3 regions of the Streptomyces sp. HSW2009 genome follow, and region 3 is predicted to be linked to each of the others. Evidence: predicted binding sites of a transcription regulator. Region 3 holds the regulator's gene; each other region holds the start of a gene.
What was found. Region 3 encodes HspR, which represses chaperone genes until heat shock. Its sites were predicted from a motif close to TTGAGNNNNNNNNNCTCAA; they were not measured.

Region 1: lon (endopeptidase La) is a predicted target of HspR. The motif match lies at 3,223-3,241, and genes of this name have one in related genera.
Region 2: clpB (ATP-dependent chaperone ClpB) is a predicted target of HspR. The motif match lies at 2,213-2,231, and genes of this name have one in related genera.

Annotation. Positions count from the first base shown of each region.
Region 1 is NZ_JBEHZD010000019.1:25,482-31,101, forward strand. It holds gene AAHZ94_RS02825 (sensor histidine kinase) at 1-313, opposite strand, end outside; gene AAHZ94_RS02830 (MMPL family transporter) at 454-2,667, opposite strand; gene lon (endopeptidase La) at 3,264-5,620, shown strand, end outside.
Region 2 is NZ_JBEHZD010000028.1:1,370-6,989, forward strand. It holds gene clpB (ATP-dependent chaperone ClpB) at 1-2,134, opposite strand, end outside; gene AAHZ94_RS03940 (hypothetical protein) at 2,672-3,181, shown strand; gene AAHZ94_RS03945 (pyridoxamine 5'-phosphate oxidase family protein) at 3,353-3,757, shown strand; gene AAHZ94_RS03950 (DUF3995 domain-containing protein) at 3,882-4,394, opposite strand; gene AAHZ94_RS03955 (hypothetical protein) at 4,679-4,882, opposite strand; gene AAHZ94_RS03960 (methyltransferase domain-containing protein) at 4,872-5,620, opposite strand, start outside.
Region 3 is NZ_JBEHZD010000152.1:5,423-11,042, forward strand. It holds partial or broken gene grpE (nucleotide exchange factor GrpE) at 1-217, shown strand, start outside; gene dnaJ (molecular chaperone DnaJ) at 266-1,453, shown strand; gene AAHZ94_RS14155 (heat shock protein transcriptional repressor HspR) at 1,455-1,925, shown strand; tRNA gene AAHZ94_RS14160 (tRNA-Trp) at 2,498-2,570, opposite strand; gene AAHZ94_RS14165 (aldo/keto reductase) at 3,033-4,085, opposite strand; gene AAHZ94_RS14170 (TetR/AcrR family transcriptional regulator) at 4,308-4,967, opposite strand; partial or broken gene AAHZ94_RS14175 (alpha/beta hydrolase fold domain-containing protein) at 5,472-5,620, shown strand, end outside.

The DNA.
Region 1 (5,620 bases), on a different contig from region 3:
TGAGCGCGGCGACCCAGTACAAGGCGGTCATGACGGGGGCCAGCAGCAGGGGGCTCGGCAGATATCCGCGGGCAGTCAGCACAGCCGCCGCCGTGGCGGGGGCCGCCAGGGTGGCACGCGGATGGCTGCGGGCTGCCAGGACGGCCGCGCCGGAAAGGACGAGGATCCAGGCGGGCCACAAGGCACGTGGAGGGGAGGATTCAGATGTACTTATCTGGGCCCCGAAGAGGGTGCAGACGCACAACGCCACCGCCGTCACCACGTCGGTGGGGCGGGTATGGCGTTCCGCGCGCCGTTCGAGGTTGCTGGTCATCGGGCTCTCCGTGTGGGGGTGTGCCGAGGTCCATGGTCGCCGATGGGGACGAAGGCGGAAGCGCGGACCGCCCGAGGCACCGTGCCCGGGCGGTCCGGTGGGCGGGCGGTCACTTGGGTGCCCGTACCGGCCCGGTCGAGTCAGCTCCGAACTGGTCGGTCCGACTGCCCGAGCGCCTCGCCCTCCACGTCGACGCGGGGCAGGATGCGGCCCAACCAGTCGGGCAGCCACCAGGCCCGTGTCCCGAGCAGGGCCAGTACGGCCGGCACGATCGCCATACGAACTACGAAGGCGTCGAAGAGCACCGCGGCGGCCAGGCCGAACCCGAGCATCTTGATCAACGATCCCTCTTCCCCGATGAACCCGGAGAAGACGGCGATCATGATCAGCGCAGCGGCCGTCACCACCCGGGCGCTGTGCCGGAATCCGGACACGACGGCCTGACCAGCGCCTTCGCCGCGGGCGTACGACTCCCGCATCCGAGAGACCAGAAACACCTCGTAGTCCATGGCGAGGCCGAAGACGATGCCCATCATGAAGATCGGCATCAGGCTCATGATCGGCCCGGTCTGCTCCACTCCGAACAGGCTCGCAGCGTGCCCTTCCTGGAAGACCAACACCAGTACGCCCAGCGCCGCCAGTACGGAGAGGACGAAGCCCAGAGCCGCCTTGACCGGCACCAGAACGGATCGGAAGACCACCAGCAGAAGGACCACGGCCAAGCCACCCACTACGACCAGGTACGGCACCAGCGCGGACTGCACCTTCGCCGCGATGTCGATGTTCAGCGCGGTCGTGCCGGTGACCTCGAACGTCGCCGATGCCCGCTCCTCCACGGCTGGACGGTCGTCACGGATCGACTCCACCAGGTCCTTGGTTTTCTCGTCCGTGGGACTGGTCGACGGGGTGGCTCGGAAGACGGCCGTGTCACCAGCTCGGTTGAAGCTGGCGGGCGAGACCGACACGATCCCGTCCGTGCCACCGATCCGGTCCCTGACAATGCGCGCCGCCGCCCGCGGGTTCGGCGCCTGCTGTGCATCCACGACGATGGTGAGCGGCCCATTGAAGCCGGGGCCGAAACCCTCGGCGAGAGCGTCGTAAGCACGGCGTTCGGTGCTGCTGGTGGACTTGGCCTCGTCACCCGGCATGCCAAGTTGCAGCGAGGCCGTCGGCACGGCCAGTGCACCCAGCCCGACCACGCCGAGCACCAGGACCGCCACGGGGCGGCGCAGTACGAAACGGGCCCAGCGCGTACCCAGGTTGGCGCGCCCTTCAGAACTTGGCTCACCACTGTTCGACGGCGCGGCCAGGCCGGCCCCCCGCTGACGGCCCTTGCGAGCCCCGCGTGCCAGTACTGCGTTGGGCCAGAACCCGAGCAGTGCGGGAACGACCGTCAGTGCCACCAGCACGGCGACCGTGACGGCCCCCGCGGCGGCCAGGCCCATCTTCGTCAGCGTGGGTATTCCCACCACCGACAGGCCCGCCAGCGCGATCACCACGGTGACCCCGGCGAACACGACCGCCGACCCGGCGGTCCCCACCGCGACTGCCGCTGCCTCCTGGGCCGCCCGGCCGCGCTCGCGCTCCTCCCGGTAGCGGGACACCACGAACAGGGCGTAGTCGATGCCCACAGCCAGGCCCAACATCATGCCCAGGGTGAGAGTGTCCGCCGACAGCCCCAACGGCCCCGCCAACAACACGATGGCGAAGAGGCTCACGGCAACGCCCACCAGCGCGGTCAGCAGGGGCAGCCCCGCCGCGGCCAGCGATCCGAACGTGATCAGCAGGACGACCGCCGCGGCAGCGAGCCCGATGATCTCCGCGGCCCCGCCGGGCCCGCCGCCGCTGTCCATCGCAGACCCACCGGTCTCCACCGTCAGGCCCGCCGCCCGGGCCCGATCCGTTGCCCCGTTTACCACCGCCCGGCTGGCGTCGGTGACTTCGGAGGACTGCACCCGGTAGGTGACGGTCGCGTACGCCGTCGAACCGTCCTTGCTGACGGCATCCGACTCGAACGGGTCCGTCACATCGGCCACCTGCGAGCCATCGCCCAGCATGCCGACCGCCCCGTCGACGGCTTGTCGGGCCTTGCCCGTGGTCACCTGCTGCCCGTCCGGCGCGACGAAGACGACCCTGGCGGTGGCGCCGTCCGCCGCTGCCCCCGGGAAGCGCTCTTCCAGCAGGTCGAACGCCTGTTGCGCCTCGATTCCCGGCATCGAGAACTCCTCGTCGGAGGGGCCCGACGCCTGTGCGGCGCCCACCGCGACCGCGGCCAGCACCCCCAGCCATATCAGGAGGACCCGCCCACGCCGCCGAAAGGCGCCGCGCCCGAGCCGGTACAGAAATGTCGCCACGTCAGGGTCTCCCTCTCCACAAGCGATGACTGCTCAAGGCTCGCCGGGAGGGGCCCGCCCCGTCGTCATGCGGCTACGGACATTGCGAGCTACTGCATCCGCACCACCCACTACTGAATGCGCAGTAGTCCGCACGACGCCCCGGGCCTGCCGTACGCCTCGGCCGCATGCAGCACCGCCCCTCGCCCAGCCCCGTGAAACGGCCCCGTGCGCTAGTCAGCGGCACGGACGCCACGGCCTGAACGGTCCCGGTGCGCCCAGTAGCCCCCGCCGGGCATGGCACAGCGCGGTGACGGCATCGACACCGGACGCACCGGGATACCGTCCCCCCCCGCTCTGACCAGCAAGCGCCCTTCACCGCCCCAAGGAGGAAGCCCCTGCTCAGGGCGAGACCAACACGGAGTAAAGCGGCCCGACGAAGGGTTCGACAGGAGGAGGCCAGGCAGGAGGCGTCGCCGTGCGATTCCGGGCGCCAGCGTCGCTGGATACCGCAGACCGATTAACTGATCGCTCACAGCGAACAAGGCTCGGGGAACATTGGGAGCCTCACATGCATTGAGTCGATGTAGCTCAACTTGCCTGCCGAAGGGGAGATCATGGCTTCGCTGTCTACACCGCTCACCCTGCCTGTGCTGCCGCTCGACGACGAGGTCGTACTGCCCGGCATGGTCGTGCCGCTCGACCTGACGGACGCCGACGTGCGGGCCGCCGTGGAGGCCGCGCAGGCCGCCGCCAGGTCCGACAGCGGCGCGGCGAGCGGTGCAAAACCACAGGTGCTGCTGGTGCCGAGGATCGAGGGGACCTATGCGGCGGTGGGCACTCTGGGCACCGTCGAACAGGTCGGGCGGCTCTCCGATGGCGACCCGGGCGCGCTGATCCGTGGCGTCCACCGGGTGCGCGTCGGCGCGGGTACCACCGGCCCGGGCGCCGCCCGGTGGGTCGAGGGCACGCCGGTGGAGGAGGCCGGTCCGGATGTCGCGGTGCTGTCCCCCGGTTCTCAGGCCGAGCTCATGAAGGAGTACAAGGCGCTGGCCACGAGCTGGCTACAGAAGCGGGGCGCCTGGCAGGTCGTGGACCGCGTCCAGCAGATCGACGAGGTCTCGCAGCTCGCGGACAACTCGGGCTACCTGCCCTTCCTCTCCGTCGCCCAGCGGCTGGAACTTCTGGAGACACTCGACCCGGTGGCGCGCCTCAAGCTGGCCATGGGCTGGCTCCGCGACCACCTGGCCGAGCAGGACGTAGCCGAATCCATCGCCAAGGACGTACAAGACGGCGTGGACAAGCAGCAGCGCGAATTCCTGCTGCGCCGCCAGCTCGACGCCGTACGCAAGGAACTCGCCGAGCTGAACGGCGACTCCGACGACGAGAGCGGCGACTACCGCACCCGCATCGAAGCGGCTGACCTGCCGGAAAAGGTCCGCGAGGCCGCGCTCAAGGAGGTCGACAAGCTGGAGCGGTCCTCCGACCAGAGCCCCGAGGGTGGCTGGATCCGAACCTGGCTGGACACGGTGCTCGACCTGCCGTGGAACCACCGCACCGAGGACGCCTACGACATCAAGAGCGCCCGACAGGTGCTCGACGCGGACCACGCAGGACTGCACGACGTGAAGGAGCGCATCACCGAGTACCTCGCCGTGCGCAAACGGCGCGCCGACCGCGGTCTGGGCCTGGTCGGCGGTCGCCGAGGAGGCGCCGTGCTGGCGCTCGTCGGTCCCCCCGGCGTCGGCAAGACCTCGCTCGGCGAGTCGGTGGCCCGTGCGATGGGGCGCGAGTTCGTACGCGTCGCCCTGGGCGGCGTCCGGGACGAGGCGGAGATCCGCGGCCACCGGCGCACCTACGTCGGCGCGCTGCCGGGGCGCATCGTCCGGGCGATCAAGGAGGCCGGGTCAATGAACCCGGTGGTGCTGCTCGACGAGATCGACAAGGTGGGTTCCGACTTCCGAGGAGACCCGGCCGCTGCCCTCCTTGAGGTGCTCGACCCGGCGCAGAACCACACGTTCCGGGATCACTACCTGGAGGTTGAACTCGACCTGTCCGACGTCGTCTTCCTGGCCACCGCCAACGTGCTCGAAGCCATCCCGGAGGCGCTGCTCGACCGCATGGACCTGGTGCGCCTCGACGGCTACACGGAGGATGAGAAGGTCACCATCGCCCGCGACCACCTGCTGCCGCGGCAGTTGGAGCGTGCCGGAATCGAGCCGCACGAGGTCGTGGTCGAGGACGAGGCGCTGCGCAAGCTGGCGGGCGAGTACACCCGTGAGGCCGGCGTGCGGAACCTGGAGCGGTCCGTGGCCAGGTTGCTGCGCAAGGTCGCCGCTCAGCACGAGCTGGGTGAACGGGACCTTCCGTTCACCATCGGTTCGGACGAGCTGCGCCCGCTGATCGGCCGCCCGCACCACACGCCGGAGGCTGCCCAGGACCCCGCCGAGCGGCGTACGGCCGTTCCCGGCGTGGTTACCGGACTCGCCGTCACGGGGGCCGGAGGCGACGTCCTGTACGTAGAGGCGTCGTTGGCTGATCCCGAGACGGGTGGCGCGGGGCTGACGCTGACGGGCCAGCTCGGGGACGTGATGAAGGAATCTGCACAGATCGCACTGTCCTTCCTGCGCTCGCACGGCGCGGAGCTCGAACTGCCGGTCGCTGACCTCAAGGAACGCGGTGTCCACCTGCACGTGCCGGCCGGCGCGGTCCCCAAGGACGGGCCGAGCGCAGGCATCACCATGACCACGGCGCTGGCGTCACTGCTGTCGGGACGGCAGGTGCGCCCCGACGTCGCGATGACGGGCGAAGTGTCGCTGACGGGAAGGGTGTTGCCCATCGGAGGCGTCAAGCAGAAGCTGCTGGCCGCCCACCGGGCGGGCATCACGACCGTGATCATTCCCAAGCGGAATGAGCCCGACCTGGACGACGTGCCCGCCGAGGTGCTCGAACGGCTCGACGTGCACCCCGTCGC
Region 2 (5,620 bases), on a different contig from region 3:
GGCCCTGGCCGTCGGTCAGCCGCCCGTCGTCCAGCACCTGGAGCAGCACGTCGAAGACCTCGTGGTGCGCCTTCTCCACCTCGTCGAGCAGCACCACCGTGTACGGGCGCCGGCGCACCGCCTCGGTGAGCTGGCCGCCCTCCTCGTACCCGACGTAGCCGGGCGGGGCGCCGACCAGGCGGGCCACCGAGTGCTTCTCGCCGTACTCGCTCATGTCGATGCGGACCATGGCCCGCTCGTCGTCGAAGAGGAAGTCGGCGAGCGCCTTGGCCAGCTCGGTCTTGCCGACGCCGGTCGGGCCGAGGAAGAGGAAGGAGCCGGTGGGCCGGTCGGGGTCGGCGATGCCCGCGCGGGTACGCCGCACGGCGTCGGAGACGGCCCGTACCGCCTCCTGCTGACCGATCAGCCGGCGGCCGAGTTCGTCCTCCATGCGCAGCAGCTTCTGCGTCTCGCCCTCCAGGAGGCGGCCGGCCGGGATGCCGGTCCAGGAGGCGACGACGTCGGCGATGTCGTCCGGGCCGACCTCCTCCTTGACCATCTTGTCCCGGCCGCCCTTCTTGGCCTCTTCCTCCGCCTCCGCCGCGGCGGCGAGCTCCCGCTCCACGGACGGGATCTCGCCGTACAACAGCTTGGACGCGGCGTCGAAGTCGCCGTCGCGCTGGGCGCGCTCGGCCTGGCCGTGCAGTTCGTCCAGGCGCTCCTTGAGCTCGCCGACCCGGTTGAGGCCCTGCTTCTCCTTTTCCCAGCGGGCGCCGAGGCCGCGCAGCTCCTCCTCCTTGTCGGCGAGGTCGCGGCGCAGCTTCTCCAGACGCTGCTTGCTGGCCTCGTCCGACTCGTTGCCCAGCGCCAACTCCTCCATCCGCAGCCGGTCCACGGCGCGCTGCAACTCGTCGATCTCCACGGGCGAGGAGTCGATCTCCATGCGCAGCCGCGACGCCGCCTCGTCCACCAGGTCGATGGCCTTGTCGGGCAGGAAGCGCGAGGTGATGTACCGGTCGGAGAGGGTGGCCGCGGCGACCAGTGCGGCATCGGCGATCTGCACCTTGTGGTGCGCCTCGTACCGGCCCTTGAGGCCGCGCAGGATCGCGATCGAGTCCTCCACGGACGGCTCGGCGACCAGCACCTGCTGGAACCTGCGCTCCAGCGCCGGGTCCTTCTCGATCCGCTCCCGGTACTCGTCGAGCGTGGTCGCGCCGACCATCCGCAGCTCGCCGCGGGCCAGCATGGGCTTGAGCATGTTGCCGGCGTCCATCGCGGAGTCGCCGCCGGCGCCCGCGCCGACGACGGTGTGCAGCTCGTCGATGAAGGTGATGATGCGGCCCTCGCTCGACTTGATCTCGGCGAGCACGGTCTTCAGCCGCTCTTCGAACTCGCCGCGGTACTTGGCGCCCGCGACCATCGCGCCGAGGTCGAGCGAGACGAGCTGCTTGTCCTTCAGCGACTCGGGCACGTCGCCCTTGATGATGCGCTGCGCGAGCCCCTCCACGACGGCGGTCTTGCCGACGCCCGGCTCACCGATGAGCACCGGGTTGTTCTTCGTGCGCCGCGAGAGCACCTGCACCACGCGCCGGATCTCCTGGTCCCGGCCGATGACCGGGTCGAGCTTGCCGTCGCGCGCGGCGGCCGTGAGGTCCGTACCGAACTTCTCCAGCGCCTTGTACGTGCCCTCCGGGTCCCGGCTGGTCACCCGCGTTCCGCCCCTGCTGGTCTCGAAGGCGTCGAGCAGCCGCTTGGCGCTCGCCCCCTGCTGGTTGAGGAGCTCCCCGCTCGGCCCGCCCTTGGCGGCGATGCCGATGAGCAGGTGCTCGGTGGAAATGTACGCGTCGCCGAGCTCCTTGGCACGGCGCGTGGCGTCGGCGATCACGGCGAGCAGGTCGCGGCTCGGCTGTGGCGGCGCGACGGTCGAACCCTGCACGCTCGGCAGCGCGGCGAGCTGCCGCTCGGCCCCGGAGCGCAAGGTGGCCGCGTCGGCGTCGACGCTGGCCAACAGGTCCATCAGGTTCTCGTTGTCCTGCCCCCCGAGCAGGGCGAGCAGCAGATGGGCGGGGGTCAGATCGGCGTGCCCGCCCGCCACGGCACGCTCATTGGCGGCGCTCAGCGCCTCCTGGCTCTTATTGGTCAGCTCGGCATCCACGGTCGCGCTCCTCCTCGCTCATCGACCACGGTTCCACCATCCTGCGTCATCATCTTGCCTTAGCAACCGTACAGTAAGTTGAGTCTATCCCGCTCAACTTATTTTGTCGTGCTGGGCTTGGGTTTGGTGAGGGACCTTGGTGAGGTGAGCGGGCTTCCCGCTGGGGGGGGTGGGCTTGAAGCTGGGTGGACGGGCGTGCGCGGGGTGGGTCTCCCGCCAGGGTGGCGGGCCCGCTGCCGGGTGGTGGGCCCGGGGGTGAGTTTCGGTACGCGCCGGGGTGGTGGCGGGCTTCCCGCTGGGTGGTGGGCTCGGGGCGGTGGGATGTCGGTACGCGCCGGAGGGAGGGTCACCACCGTGGCCCGCGCCGCACCGCGAGGAAAGCGGGGCGGCGGCACGGAAGGTGTCTCGGTACGCGCCGGCGGACGCCGGCGGCCGGACGGCGCGCGGCTGGCGCATTCACGGAATGGCCGCTTGGGTATGCCTACGACGATCGTCCAGCGGAGTGAGACGCGAGGACCACGGGGGCGGGCCAGGCTGATGAGTGACCATCCGAGACCCAGCGCCGTCCGACACCCCTGGGGCCCGCCCCACCGGATGCTGGCGGCGTTCGCGCTGCTCCTCGCCCTGATCGGCGCGATCACGGTATGGGTCGGCAGGAGCGCACACCGCCTCGCCACCGGTAAGACGGCGACCGTCCGCACGATAGAGCGGTGCGCGACGGACGTCGTCCGGCGGCCGGCGGCGCACTGCGGCAGCGAGTGGGTGTTCCCCGACGGCCGCACCGGCCACGGCAAGGTCAGCGACCCTCCGGTGGTCGTCGGCGACAAGATATTCGCGGGCAAGGACTGGGCCTACACCTCAAGCAGCCCCCTGCACCGCTCGGTGTGGCTGCCCGGCTCCGTACTCTGCCTGCTCACCCTCGGCACTGTGGCGCTGGCCATCAGCTACCGCATCGACACCCGCCCCCAACCCCCGGGCCCCACCCCACCCAGCGGCCAGCCCTCACCGACCACCCCACTACCGACCACCACGCCCCCACCAGCCTGACCCACCCACCACCTCACACCCACTCACCCACCCCCGCCCACAGCCACAGCCACAGCCACCACACCCCCGGCCCCCGGCCCCCGGCCCCCGGCCCCCGGACCCCACACCCACACCCACACCCACACCCACAGCTAAAACCGCCCCACCCCACCCCCGATTACGCTTCCCACCATGGCCATCGACCTCGATCACCCCGACCCCGCCTACCTCGCGTTCTGGCGCGAACGCCACGTCTGCACGCTGACCACGCCGCGCCGCAACGGCACCCCCCACGTCACGCCGGCGGGGGTGACGTACGACCCGGTGGCCAAGGTCGCCCGGGTGATCTGTAGCGGTTCGAGCACCAAGGCGGGCAACGTGTTGGCCGCCGGCCCGGACGGGGCGCGGGTGGCGGTCTGCCAGTTCGACGGCGCCCGCTGGGCCACCCTGGAGGGCCGGGCCCGGGTCACCACGGACCCGGCGGCCATCGCCGAAGCCGAACGCCGCTACACGGAACGGTATGGCCGCACCCCGCGCCACAACCCGGGCCGGGTGGCCATAGAGATCACCGTGACCCGCGCGATGGGGCGGGCCTAGCGGCTGGCGGCTGGCGGCTGGCGGCTGGCGGCTGGCGGCTGGCGCTGAACGTACGGGACCCCCGACCGATGGGGTTCGGTCGAGGGCCTGTCGTACGGGTCCGGAATGTGCCCACCGCCGCGGCTCAACGCCCCCGCTGCTGGCGCAACATCGCTCGCCGGCCGAGCGTGGCCAGACCGAAGAGCACGCCGCCGACCAGGAAGAAGGGCTCGTACAGGAAGGTCGCGAAGGTGCCCATGGCATCGAAGTCACCCTTCTCGCGCGAGCCGGTGGCAAGCCCCACCCAGTCCGGGACGGACGGCGTCGGGTGAACCAGCAGGATCGCGGTGGTGCCCCAGAGGGCGAGGCCGACGAGCTTGGCCGACAGCCGGGCGCCCCAGGGTTGGACGATCGCCAGGGCGAGCGCGGCGGCGACGGCGCAGGCCGGGATGGCGAGGATGTCGATCACCAGCAGCGGCACGTTGCTGGTGACGGAGAGCCCGTCCGGCAGCCCGACCCGCCCGCCGAACAGCCAGTAGACGTGTACGACGCCGAAGACGACGGACCAGGTGGCGGCGGCGTAGGCGGAGATCCGGAGGGCCGAACCGGGGACGCCGGCCGGACGGGAATCGGTGCTTGCGAGGCTCGTGGTGGGCATGGGTCAACCTTGGCCCGCCGGGCATGCCTCGCGAGTCAGCCAGCAGGTCGGACTCGGTCCCTACCGCGGAATGACGGACTCAACCCGGAGAGGGAGTTCGGCCGGCAGTGAGGATCAACTTTAGTTATCAGCCCGACGGTTCCCCCACCCCTCACCTGCGACGAACCGAACCGCCACGCGACCGCCCAACCCCGCAAACCCGCTGGTCACAGCAGTATTCGAGCGGCGCGAGGAAGCCCACGACCTTTGGTGAGCCGTTCCGGCCCCGGGCACCGGGTGGGTCGTCAGGCGAGGACACCGACGCGGGCGGCGAGTCCACGCAGTTCGGTGGTGGTGCGCCCGGCGACCAACAGCCCCGAGACCAGGGACTTCACCGCGGGACGAGCGTGCGTCTCCTCCGGGGCGTGGTGCTCGGCGGCCAGCAGCGCACGGACGCGGGGGTAGGCGGTGGTTGGCCCGGTCCCACCCCGCGCCCCACTACCCCACACCCAGCGCCCACCCCCGCTCCGGGTCGCCCGCCCACGCGCGGTGGCCGTGCTCCGAAACCGTCAGCCCGAACTCGAACAACTCCGGCCGACCTGCACGGTCCCACCAGTCCAGTGCCGCAGCGGTCTCGTCGGCCAGATCGCGCGGACCCCACTGGTACGTCGTGCCGTCGCCCGCCGCGAAGGCCCAGGAGTCGGGGCCGCACCACCAGTGCGCGCCGTCCTGCGCCCAGTGCGCCACGTCCGCCATCCGCATCCCCACCGCGAACTCGGCGTGCGGGGTGCCCAACAGGTCGACGTCGACCGCGCTGCGGCTGCGCCGACTGGCGTCCCAGCTTTCGGCGGAGAACACGGCGTCGATACGGGGCCGGGCCCGCTGGCCGCGTACGGACATGAAGGTGGTGGCCCCCACGAAGCGCCCAGAGGCCGTGCCCTGGTCCGACACGACCAGGCGCACCAGGCCGTGTGAGCAAAAGGCGGTCCTGAAGGGGGCCAGGATCAAACCGCCCGGCCCCGTCTGCTCCACCCACGCCCACGGCACCGACGCGACCGAGGCCGTCGCCACGATCCGGTCGTACGGCGCTCCCGGCGCCCATCCGCGTTCGCCGTCCGCTTCCAGCGCGGTGACCCCGCCGTACCCCGCTTCGAGCAAGGCACGGCGGGCTCCGCTCGCCAGCGCCGCGTCGATCTCCAGCGTGGTGACCCGGTCGGCACCCACCCGGGCCGCCAGCAGCGCCGCGT
Region 3 (5,620 bases):
GGTGCACGAGGCGCTGATGCACAGTTACGCGCCGGACGTCACCGAAACCACGTGCGTGTCGATCCTCCAGCCGGGGTATCGCATCGGCGAACGGACGATCCGCCCCGCGCGGGTGGCCGTCGCCGAACCGCAGCCCGGCGCCACGTCCGGTGGCGCTCAGGCAGGGACGGGTGAAGACGCGTCTGACGAGGAGAACGGTGGCCCGGACGAGGGCTGACGTGGCGTACGGAGCTGACGTGACGTACGGAGAGGAGGGACGTCGAGGATGAGCACCAAGGACTTCGTCGAGAAGGACTACTACAAGGTCCTCGGCGTCCCCAAGGACGCCACCGAGGCCGAGATCAAGAAGGCGTACCGGAAGCTCGCCCGCGAGTTCCACCCGGACGCCAACACCGGTGACGCCAAGGCCGAGGAGCGCTTCAAGGAGATCTCCGAAGCCAATGACGTCCTCGCCGACCCCAAGCGCCGCAAGGAGTACGACGAGGCCCGGGCGCTGTTCGGGAACGGTGGCTTCCGCCCCGGTCCCGGCGGCCCCGGGGGCACCGGCAGCTTCAACTTCGACCTCGGCGACCTCTTCGGGGGCGGCGGTCCGCAGGGCGGCCAGCCCGGGGCCGGCGGCTTCGGCGGCGGGATCGGGGACGTGTTCGGCGGCCTGTTCAACCGCAGCGGTGCGGGGCCGCGGGCGCAGCCGCGGCGCGGTCAGGACATCGAGTCCGAGGTGACGCTCAGCTTCACCGAGGCGGTCGACGGCGCGACGGTGCCGCTGCGGATGTCCAGCCAGGCGCCGTGCAAGGCGTGCCAGGGCACCGGCGACAAGAACGGCACCCCGCGGGTCTGCCCGACCTGCGTCGGCACCGGGCAGGTCAGCCGGGGCGGTGGCGGCGGGTTCTCGCTCACCGACCCGTGCGTGGAGTGCCGGGGCCGGGGCCTGATCGCCCAGGACCCGTGCGAGGAGTGCAAGGGCAGCGGCCGGGCCCGTTCCTCGCGCACCATGCAGGTCCGCATCCCGGCCGGGGTCAGCGACGGCCAGCGCATCCGGTTGCGCGGCAAGGGTGCCCCGGGCGAGACCGGTGGCCCGGCCGGCGATCTGTACGTCGTGGTGCATGTGGACGCCCACCCGGTCTTCGGCCGCAAGGGCGACAACCTGACCGTCACGGTCCCGGTCACCTTCGACGAGGCGGCTCTCGGCGGCGAGGTCAAGGTCCCCACGTTGGGCGGCCCGCCGGTCACCCTGAAGCTGCCCGCCGGCACCCCCAGCGGACGTACGATGCGGGCCCGTGGCAAGGGTGCCACCCGCAAGGACGGCACGCGGGGCGATCTGCTGGTCACCATAGAGGTGACGGTGCCGACCGAGCTGAACGACAAGGCGCGCGACGCGCTGGAGAACTACCGCGACGCCACGGCGGGTGAAGACCCGCGGGCCGAGCTGTTCCAGGCCGCGAAGGGAGAATGAGATGGACGGCCGAGGCACCCGCCCCGGCGGCAACAGCCGCAATCCGTACGAGCTGACCGACGACTCACCGGTGTACGTCATCTCGGTCGCCGCCCAACTCTCCGGTCTGCACCCGCAGACCCTGCGCCAGTACGACCGCCTCGGCCTGGTCTCGCCGGACCGCACGGCGGGCCGCGGGCGCCGCTACTCGGCCCGTGACATCAACCTGCTCCGCCAGGTCCAGGCGCTCAGCCAGGACGAGGGCATCAACCTCGCCGGCATCAAGCGGATCATCGAACTGGAAAATCAAGTGGCCGCGCTCCAGCAGCGGGTCGCCGAACTCCAGCAGGCCGTGGAGGGCGCCGCGGCGGCCATGCAGCAGCGCGAGGCCGCCGTCCACGCCTCGTACCGCCGCGACCTGGTCCCCTACGACCAGGTCCAGCAGACCAGCGCCCTGGTGGTGTGGCGCCCGCGCAGGCCGGGCCAGGACTGACGGGCGGCCGGGCGGCCGGTGACGGGATGCGCGGGAGGCGCGTGCTCGTCGCGAGCGTTCGTGGCGGTGTGCTCGTCGCGAGCGTTCGTTGCCGGTGTGCTGGTGGCGGGTGTGCTCGTGACGGCTGCGGGTCGTCAAGGTCAGTCAGTGTTGAGCCGTTGAGTCATAGCGAACGGTAGGTCCGTCGCCCTTCGGGGGTGGCGGACCTGCTGTGTTGTGGGGATGCGTGGCGGGGCGGGTGCGATGGCGCTGCGCGGCGGCCGGGAACGCGACGGGCTGGCCAGCCGCGCCGAACGCGCGAGCCCGCGCCGCAGCGTCGCGTACGCCCTGATGTCGTACACCGCCGACGCCGTACGCTCTGATGCTGCTCGCTCTGATGCCGCTCGCTCTGATGCCGTTCGGCCGGAGCATGTTGGCCCCCCGAGGGGGCGTGTGCTGGGGCAAAGGCCCACTGGGAGGAGATCACGGACGCCCAGGGGTCGTACGGCGGACGCGGACCCATGTGGGGCCGGCAAGGGCTGGAACGCCTGCCGGACGGGCGCGCGATGCCGCGCTGACCTCGGTCGATCTAGCAGGGGCGGCAGGAATCGAACCTACAGCCTTCGGTTTTGGAGACCGGTGCTCTGCCAATTGAGCTACGCCCCTTCGGTAGCTGTAGCTTGCCACGGCTCACCAGCGGCTAACCAACGGTTTGTTGCGCGGTGCGCGCTGCGGGGCGGGTACGGGACGGTCCAGGGTTTTCAACGCAGTGAGGAATGCGGGGAGATGGGCGAGAAAGCGAGGAATGCGAGTCGCCCGTCTGGCGGTATCCCCGGCGGGGTGGCCGTGGGAGGAGCCGGGCTGCGGCCGGGTGGGGCGGTGGAGCACGGGGGTGCCGGGTGCGCGGGGCGCGTGCTCGGGGGGCGCAGAGCCGTACGGGGCGGTTGATCCGGTCCGGCGGGGCCGATGACGCTTCGAGGCGATCGGGGTGTGCTCCGCGGCGGGCGGGGCGGCTGGTTCGGGGGCGGGGCCGTACCGGGGTGGGCCGCGGGCCCGGGCCACTCCGCACCCCGCGACCCGGGCCGTCCTCGCGTGCGATCCGGGCCGTCCTCGCCTGCGATCCGCGTGTTACTCCCCCGCCGCCCTGTCCCCCACTGCTCGGCGGCGTGTCGCAGGGTTCGTCAGGGAGTCGGGGCGCCAGACGCCGTCTACCTGGTAGCGGTCGACGCCTGGGGGGACTATTTCGTCGATGCGGTCCAGGGTCGCGTCGTCCAGGGTGAGGGTGGCGCCCTTCAGGAGGCTCTCCACCTGTTCCTGGGTGCGCGGGCCGATGATGACCGAGGTGACTGCGGGGTGGGCCAGCGGGAAGGCTATGGCCAGTTCCGGGAGGGTGCAGCCCAACTCTTCGGCCAGTAGGGCGAACTGCTCGACCGTGTCCAGCTTGGCGACGTTCTCCGGGATCGACTGGTCGAAGCGGTGCGGGCTGAGCGCGGCGCGGCCCACGGTCAGGTCGATGGGCCGGCCCGCGCGGTACTTGCCGGTGAGCAGGCCGCTGGCCAGCGGACTCCAGGTCAGTACGCCCATCTCGTACCGCTGGCAGGTCGGCAGTACCGCGGTCTCCACGCCGCGGCCGAGCAGCGAGTACGGGGGCTGTTCGGTGCGGAACCTGGGCAGGGCGCGGCGCTCCGCCACGTGGTGGGATTCGGCGATTCGCTCGGCCGGGAACGTGGAGCTGCCGAAGGCGCGGATCTTGCCCTGCGTGACCAGGTCACCCAGTACGCCCAGGGTCTCTTCGAGGTCGGTCCGCGGGTCGAACCTGTGCACCTGGTAGAGGTCGATCCAGTCGGTGTCGAGCCGCTTCAGGCTCTCCTCCACCGCCTGGGTGATCCAACGGCGGCCGTTGCCGCGCCGGTTGGGGTCCTCGCCCATCGGGAAGTACACCTTCGTCGCGAGCACGACGTCATCGCGCCGGCCCTGCAACGCCTTGCCGACGATCGTCTCCGACTCGCCCGCGGAGTACATGTCCGCGGTGTCGACGAAGTTGATGCCCGCATCGAGCGCGGTGTGGATGGCCCGCACCGACGCGTCGTGGTCCTCGTTGCCCACGGAACCGAACATCATCGTGCCCAGGCAGTACGTGCTGACTTCGATCCCCGTACGCCCCAGGGGGCGGTAGCGCATGCTCATGGGGTGGCACGTTAGGTGCTGGAGTTGACTCCAAGTCAAGACCTCAAGTCAGCGGCCGGCGCTGGTGGGGAGGGTTGTTCCGGGCTCCCCCGTCGCCGGTGCCCCTCCTTTCCGGCTGGCGCCATGGCGTACGCGATCTCCCCCGATCTCCCCCGATCGCGCCATCGCGTACCCGCTCACCCGCTCACCCGCTCACCCGCTCACCCGCTCACCCGCTCACGCCGTCGCGTACGTGGCCAGGGACGGTTCCAGGAGGGTGAACGCCGCCTCCGCCTCGGCCCTGACCTCCGCTGCGATCTCTTCATCCGTGCGGCCCGCGAGGGTGAGTTGCTGGATGCGGGCGAAGAGGACGCGGTGCACCGCGCCGAGTACGGCCGCCGCGGTGCGCGGCTCGACGTCAGTCGGCGCCGCGCCGGTGGCCTCGGCGAGGGCGGCGGCGAGGGCGTCCTCGCGCTGGTCGTGCAGGCCGCGCAGGCAGGTCGTCAGGGTCGGGCTGTCGGCGATCATGCGGGTGAAGCCGAGGCCGGCGAACCCCGCCACCGGGTCCTGCGCGTCCACCGCGGCGAGGAAGGCGCGGTGCAGCGCGGCGAGCGCGGATTCGCCCGGCGCGCGGTCCGCGACGGTGGCCGCCAGCGCACCCGTGAACGCGTCCTGGTGGTCAAGAGCCAGGTCTTCCTTGCGCGGGAAGTAGTTGGTCACCGTCTTCTTGGCGACCCGGGCCGCGTCCGCGATGTCGGCGATTGTGGTGCGTTCGAAGCCCTGCGCGATGAAGAGTTCGGTGGCCCGGTCGGAGATGAGCTGGCGCGTCTCACGCTTCTTGGTCTCGCGCAGGCCGGTCGCTGCGCCGTGCGGCGTGGAGTTCTCCTCGATACCCATGAGCAAACCTTACCTCCGTTGTATTTATACGTTGACACCCCGGTGAGGCGGTGCGTAACTTTACGACCGTTGCAAACTTGCACCCGCCGGGCGTGGCGCCCGACCTCCCCGACGCGTCGTGGGCGGCCGGCCGACGTCCGGCGCGTCACCCCGGTACGTACGCGTTCCCCGCACCGCGCCCGCACCCCACTGCCCGTCCGATCCCACGGAGGACTGTTGCTCCAGACCGTTGCTGTTCCCGTCCGTCCCGCGCACTCCGCCGACGGCGGCGTCGCCGCCGCCGCGCCCGCGCCCGCGTCACCCGTATCCGATCCCGGGTCCGCTGCCGCTGCCGTCCGGGATCGGATCGGGGTGCTGGTCAGCGGGCCGCTGCCGGCCGATGCCGAGGTGCGGCCGGTCGGCGAGCGCGGCGAGTGGGTACGGGCGCCCGGCGCCGGCGGTGGGGCGGTGCTCTACGTGCACGGCGGCGGCTTCGCGCACACCACGCCCGCCGCCGAACGCATCATGGCGTACCGGTTGTCGCAGGCCACCGGCCGTCCCGCGGTCCGCGTCGACTACCGGCTCGCGCCCGCCCACCCGTACCCGGCGGCGCTGCACGACGTGTTGGGCGTCTGGCGGGATGTGCTCGCCGCGGGCGTGTCGGCTGCCGACGT